DNA from 2 places in the Limnothrix sp. HT2024 genome. Region 1 is predicted to be linked to the other one. Evidence: predicted binding sites of a transcription regulator. Region 1 holds the regulator's gene; the other holds the start of a gene.
What was found. Region 1 encodes HrcA, which represses chaperone genes, less so after heat shock. Its sites were predicted from a motif close to TTAGCACTCNNNNNNNNNGAGTGCTAA; they were not measured.
Positions count from the first base shown of each region.

Region 2: groES (co-chaperone GroES) is a predicted target of HrcA. The motif match lies at 1,325-1,351, and genes of this name have one in related genera.

Region 1 is NZ_CM181121.1:603,673-607,087, forward strand. It holds gene dacB (D-alanyl-D-alanine carboxypeptidase/D-alanyl-D-alanine endopeptidase) at 1-906, opposite strand, end outside; gene hrcA (heat-inducible transcriptional repressor HrcA) at 1,270-2,400, shown strand; gene AC2IAX_RS02515 (ribonuclease Z) at 2,546-3,415, shown strand, end outside.
Region 2 is NZ_CM181121.1:1,947,310-1,950,724, forward strand. It holds gene AC2IAX_RS07895 (response regulator transcription factor) at 1-196, opposite strand, end outside; gene AC2IAX_RS07900 ((2Fe-2S) ferredoxin domain-containing protein) at 666-1,184, opposite strand; gene groES (co-chaperone GroES) at 1,492-1,803, shown strand; gene groL (chaperonin GroEL) at 1,971-3,415, shown strand, end outside.

The DNA.
Region 1 (3,415 bases):
CGGTGAAGTCACCAACGGGCGCGATCGCACCTGGCGAAAAAATTGCTCCGACAGGCGATCAGCAATGAGCCAAGCAAATTGTTGGCCCGGCTGGGGATGGGCCACTTCCGCCTGAGCCGATGTGCCCATGGGCAGCCCCCCAGTGAACAGAATCAATCCCGTTTGTCGATCGCGCTGCAATTGCCAGGTCGGTTCCGTGTCGGCCGGCAAGGCCTGAAATCCCCGAGGCTGAAACCAATTCAACAATCCTTCCACTGGCTCTTGGGTTTGCACTTCCAAACTGGGCGCGCCGTCCAAAACCTGGGGGCGAAAGGTCAAGGAAACGGCGTTGCGATCGACCATGGCCCGGTTCACCACGGGTGCATAACCATAGGTCAAGTCATCCCATTCCCAACTGGGCGGGGTTTCTGGGCGATCAAACACCACCACATCCAGGGACTCCGTGGGTGGGTGCAACGTCGCCAGGCGATCGGCCCAAGCCTGGAGCTGTTGGTGGGTGACGGTGGGGTCGCCACCGGGCACAATCCACCAGGCGGGCCGGGGTTGAGTAGCGCTTTTGGGTCGCCAATAGGCCCTTGTGGGCGATCGAAACTCGGGGCCCAACGCCGCCAGGGCCGCCGCCGTGGAAAACAACTTGGCGTTGGAGGCCGGCACAAAGAATTGCTGAGCTTGGCTCTGAATTAAGGTTTGGGGATTGGCAGGATCCAAAGTGCGGGCCAGGAATCCCCAGTGCGATCGGGCCCAACGCGGATCCTGTTGCCATTGGGCGATCGCGGAGGGCAAGTCCGCCAAGCAACGGGGTTGGGCTAGCTCCTTGGCCCCGGCAGCTCCAGCGCTCAACAGCCCGATCGCCCCGATCGCCGTCAACCCTTGAACAGCCCAGCGTCCCTTGATTCGATCGTCCATGACAATGTTTATTGACAAGATCTACACAAGATCTACATGAAAACGCTCATTAACCGTCCATTAGACTGCAATTCACCCATCGGGCTTCAGCTTCAACTCAGCTCTAACTCAACGCCTAGTCAAGTCCCAATCCAGATCCAAATCCAGATCCAATTCAGATCTAAGTTGCAGCCATGACAGATTGCTCCCGTCGCCGCCCCCTACAATAGGAGGCAGTCGAGCTTCTGAACCGCCTTCCCAGTTCTAGGCGATCAATCCTCCTAATCTCATTGGTAGCCATCCTGCCAGGGCGATCGACCCGATCGCGCCCCCCATTTTCACTGCCCCATCCAACTGATCGCCGTTTTCGATTTTTCCTAATTTATGGAGTTTCAGCTCACCGAACGCCAAGAGCGCATTTTGTTCGCCACCATCCGTCACTACATCTCCACGGCCGAGCCGGTGGGGTCAAAGGTGCTGGTGGAAGAATATCAACTGGATGCGAGTCCGGCGACGGTGCGAAATGCCATGGGGGCCTTGGAAAAGGCTGGCTTGCTCTACCAACCCCACACGTCGGCCGGGCGCGTCCCATCGGACTCGGGCTATCGGGTCTATGTCGATCGCTGCGCCGTCCCGTCCGATCGCACGGCCCAAAAGGTGAATCAGCTCCTGAGTGATCGCCTGGATGCTTCGTCGCCCCACTTGGAAGTGTTGCTGAAGGGAGCGGCCCAGTTGTTGGCTCGCCTCAGCGGTTGCATTGCGGCGATCGCCCTGCCCCAAACCCGCACGGTTCAAGTGCGCCATGTGCGACTGCTGCCCATGGAGGTCGATCGGGTGATGGTGGTGGTGGTGACGGATGATTACCAAAGCCATTCCGCGATCGTGCCCTTACCGAACACCGAAGAAGCTCCCCTCCCGGATCCAGAAACCCTGGAGCGGGAATTGGTAATTTTGTCCAACTTTTTGGATGCTCGCTTGCGGGATCACTCCCTCTTGGCCGTGGCCCATCTGGATTGGGATGAGCTGGGCCGGGAGTTCGATCGCCGGGGCCAAGCCCTGCGGGAAGCTTTGATTCATTTGGCGCGCCGGGCCCAAACCCCGATCGCCACCCGAATTTTGATTAGCGGCGTGTCGGAGGTGTTGCGCCAACCGGAGTTTTCGGAGCTGCAACAGGTGCAAACCCTGATTCATTTGCTAGAAGCGGAACAGGATCAACTGTGGTCGCTGATTTTTGATGAGCCGGAAGATGAGCGCCGGGTGCGCATCCGCATTGGCATGGAAAACCCCTGGGAACCCATTCAGGGTTACACGCTCATTTCTTCCCTCTATGGCAACGGCCGATCGCCCCTTGGCAGCGTGGGCATTTTGGGCCCCACCCGGCTGGATTACGATCGGGCGATCGCGGCCGTGGGAGCCACCGCCGACTATCTATCCGAGGTCATGGGCGCGTCGGGATCGGAACTGCTAGCAGGTCGCTACCACCCGGCGATCGGCAACCCCGACAGTCCCAGTTAACTGCCCCCAATCCATGGACATCAGCGCTTGAGACGAGGCGTGAGAGTGGTTACCAGACCCGATCAAGCAGGGCGCTTCCGGGTGCAACGAACGGCCCCGCCCGTGGCAAGATAGGGGCGATCGATTCGCAGGAGCAACGACCATCTTGGAAGTGACGTTTTTGGGCACGAGTTCTGGCGTACCGACCCGATCGCGCAACGTTTCCAGTTTGGTGTTGCGGTTGCCTCAGCGGGCCGAAGCTTGGTTATTTGACTGTGGCGAAGGCACGCAACATCAGCTTTTGCGCAGTGAAGTGCGATCGAGCCAAATCACCCGCATTTTCATCACCCACATGCATGGGGATCATATCTTTGGGTTGATGGGACTGTTGGCCAGTTCTGGCTTGGCGGGGCAACCTCACCCGATCGATCTCTATGGGCCCGCTGGCCTCTCGGACTATCTCAAAGCCTGTCAGCGCTATTCCCAAACCCGGTTTTCTTTTCCCGTCAAAGTCCACACCGTGGAACCGGGCAAGATTTTTGAAGACGATGAGTTCACGGTGCATTGCCAACTGCTGGAGCACCGGGTTCCGGCCTACGGTTACGCGGTCACGGAAAAAGATCGCCCCGGCCGGTTCGACATCGACAAAGCCCGCGCCCTGGAAATTCCCGCCGGCCCGGTCTACGGCCGCCTGAAGCGCGGCGAAACCGTCACCTTGCCCGATGGCCGCACGATCAACGGCCAAACCCTCTGTGCGCCGCCGGAACCAGGACGCAAATGGGTTTATTGCACCGATACGATTTTTTGTGAGCGATCGATCGAGCTAGCCCAGGATGCCGATGTGCTGATCCACGAAGCCACCTTTGCCCACGCAGATTCACAATTGGCCTTTGAGCGGCTCCATTCCACCACCACTATGGCCGCCCAAGTGGCCTTGGCGGCGCAGGTCAAAACCCTGATCATCACGCACTTCAGCCCCCGCTATGCCCCGGGCAACGCGATCGACTTTCACGATTTGCTGAACGAAGCCCGAATG
Region 2 (3,415 bases), 1.3 Mb from region 1:
TTTCCGGCATCATCACATCGCAGATGATCATATCCGGCAAATCTTGCTCAAGCTGTTCTAGGGCCTCGCGACCGTTACTAGCCGGAATCACCACATATCCGTGAAATTCCAAATAATCTTTGACGAGCAAAATCAGATTTGGATCGTCATCGATGAGTAAGATTCGTTTTTGAATACCAAGATTGCTTCTTCTCATAGGAAGCGAAAAGATCTTTAGGAAGAGCAGAAGCTAGCGCGATCGAATGCGATCGCCTACCTTTTTAATCACTCAGGTTAATTTCAGTCCCGTTGAATGAGCTGCTCAAGGAGCTGCATAGCCCAAGGAACTGCATAGCCTACGGTTCGGGAATTTAAGGGGGAAATTAAATTCACCGCAATTGTTCACGACCACTTCACTGCCACTGCACCGAAACTTTGTCGCAATCCGCCGCAGGAATGCGCCGCAATCATACGACTAGGATGAACTTAGGTTCGTGGTCGCTGGGCCACGGGCAGGAAATCCGAAAAACCAACCACGGCTGGGCAAGTTAACCAGCTACGGACAGGATTGATGGGTATTTTTTTAACCTGTCTCCTAGTTTAGGGCAATGCTGGTGTTGAGTGCTACCAGTAATTTTGCTAGGCAGTCCTAATTCCCAAGCGCAGAGGCTGCCCAGTTCCAGCGCTCAGGGAGCCATTTGGGGCAAAGATCGCTCAAAGAAAGCCAGGGACTGCACAACGCGCCCACCTATGAGATGTTCCTGAATAATCTGCTCAATCGCTTCCGGGGTGGCGCGTCGATACCACACGCCTTCGGGATAAACCAGCAGAATTGGCCCTTCCGTACAAACCCGGAGACAGTTGGCTTTTGTCCGAAAAACCACGGAGGGCAGGGGGGATTCTGAACCGGAGGGGTGGCCTGGGCCGGTTCCATCAAGACCCAATTCTCGCAATCGCCGCTTCAGATAGTCCCAGGATTCCAGGCTGGCCTCCTTGGGGCAGCAAAGGGGCTTGGTTTGGTCGGCGCAAATGAAAACGTGACGTTCAATGCGATCGATTCCCAAGGTTCGCACCACGGGGAGAAGCGATCGCGCCTCCTCGGCTGGGGAATTGGTTTGGGCATCGACGGGGCCAGGGGTTGAGGCATCGGGATCGGGTCGATCGGCCTCTGGGTTCGGAAGGGAAGAATGCAATGGGGTTGCCATGGGGCAATGCAGTGGGGCTGAGGGTGGTTGGCGGGGTATGCCGGGCGGGGCGATCGAGATCTTTCCAAGTTACGCCCTGGTTGCCAGTTCGGAAACCCGTACAGAGGGGTCTGTTGTCAGGCCCCATGGTCTCCAGTAAATTAGCACTCGGATGGAGAGAGTGCTAAAAGCCGTTGGTCAGGCTGCGACAGACACCCTGTCAGCACCGCGCAGTCAACACTGCGTAACAACGAATTTTCAGCCTTTCGCCTATCCGCTTCACCATTGGTCTAGCTTTTCACTTCAAACCTCTGGAGACAGACTCTGTATGGCAGCCGTATCGTTGAGCGTATCGACCGTGACTCCTTTGGGCGATCGCGTATTGGTCAAAGTCGCCGCCGCTGAAGAAAAGACCGCTGGCGGTATTCTCCTGCCCGATAACGCCAAAGAAAAGCCCCAAGTTGGCGAAGTCGTCGCTGTGGGCCCTGGCAAGCGCAACGATGATGGTAGCCGCCAAGCTCCCGAAGTCAGCACGGGCAACAAAGTGCTCTATTCCAAGTACGCTGGCACGGATATCAAGCTGGGTGGCGAAGATTACGTCCTGCTCTCTGAAAAAGACATCCTGGCGGTTGTTGGCTAATTAGCCCCACCGGAGCCGTCTCGATCGAACCCCGATTGAACCGACGCTTCTAAACGGTTTGTCGGGAGTCGATTCGCCCAGCACGGCTCGATCGCCCGCGGCCCCGACATGCAACTCTGGCGTGCCGCAACCCTTTTAACCCCATTCTCAATCCTCACAGGCAGATCATGGCTAAGAAGATTATCTACAACGAAAACGCCCGTCGTGCCCTCGAGCGCGGTATGGACATCCTGGCGGAAGCCGTCGCCGTCACCTTGGGCCCCAAGGGTCGCAACGTGGTGCTCGAAAAGAAATTTGGCGCACCCCAAATCATCAACGATGGTGTGACGATCGCCAAAGAAATTGAACTGGAAGATCACGTGGAAAACACCGGCGTGGCCCTGATTCGCCAAGCCGCTTCCAAAACCAACGACGCAGCGGGCGACGGCACCACCACCGCCACCGTGTTGGCCCATGCGATCGTTAAAGAAGGTCTGCGCAACGTGGCCGCTGGCGCTAACGCCATCACCCTGAAGCGCGGTACTGAAAAAGCCGTGGCTTACTTGGTGGATCAAATCAAGGCCCACGCTCGCCAAGTGCCCGAAAACGACTCCAAGGCTATCTCGCAAGTGGCAGCCATCTCCGCTGGTAACGACGAAGAAGTCGGCCAAATGATTGCCGATGCCATGAGCAAGGTTGGCAAAGAAGGCGTGATCTCCCTGGAAGAAGGCAAGTCGATGACGACTGAGCTGGAAGTCACCGAAGGGATGCGCTTCGACAAGGGTTATATCTCGCCCTACTTCGCCACCGACACCGAGCGGATGGAAGCAGTGTTGGATAACCCCTTCATCCTGCTGACCGACAAGAAGATCACCCTGGTGCAAGACCTGGTGCCGATCCTGGAGCAAGCCGCTCGCGCTGGCAAGCCCCTGCTGATCATCGCTGAAGACATCGAGAAGGAAGCCCTGGCGACCTTGGTGGTGAACCGTCTGCGCGGCGTGCTGAACGTGGCCGCTGTGAAGGCTCCTGGCTTTGGCGATCGCCGCAAGGCCATGCTCGAAGACATCGCCATCCTCACCGGCGGTCAACTGATCACCGAAGATGCCGGTCTGAAGATCGACAGCACCAAGCTGGAGCAACTGGGTCAAGCCCGCCGGATCACGATCACCAAGGACACCACCACGATCGTCGCCGATGGCAACGAAGCCGAAGTGAAGGCCCGTTGCGAGCAAATCCGTCGTCAGATGGAAGAAACCGAGTCGTCCTACGACAAGGAAAAGCTGCAAGAGCGTCTGGCCAAGCTGGCTGGCGGTGTGGCAGTGGTGAAGGTTGGCGCGGCCACCGAAACCGAAATGAAGGATCGCAAGCTGCGCCTGGAAGATGCCATCAACGCCACCAAGGCGGCCGTTGAAGAAGGTATCGTTCCCGGCGGTGGTACGACCCTGGCACACTTGGCTCCTAGCCTGACCGACTGGGCAAATGCCAACCTGAAGGACGAAGAGCTGACCGGCGCGCTGATCGTGGCTCGCGCCCTGACGGCTCCCCTGAAGCGGATTGCTGAAAACGCTGGCCAAAACGGCGCAGTGATCGCTGAGCGCGTGATGGAAAAAGACTTCAACGTGGGCTACAACGC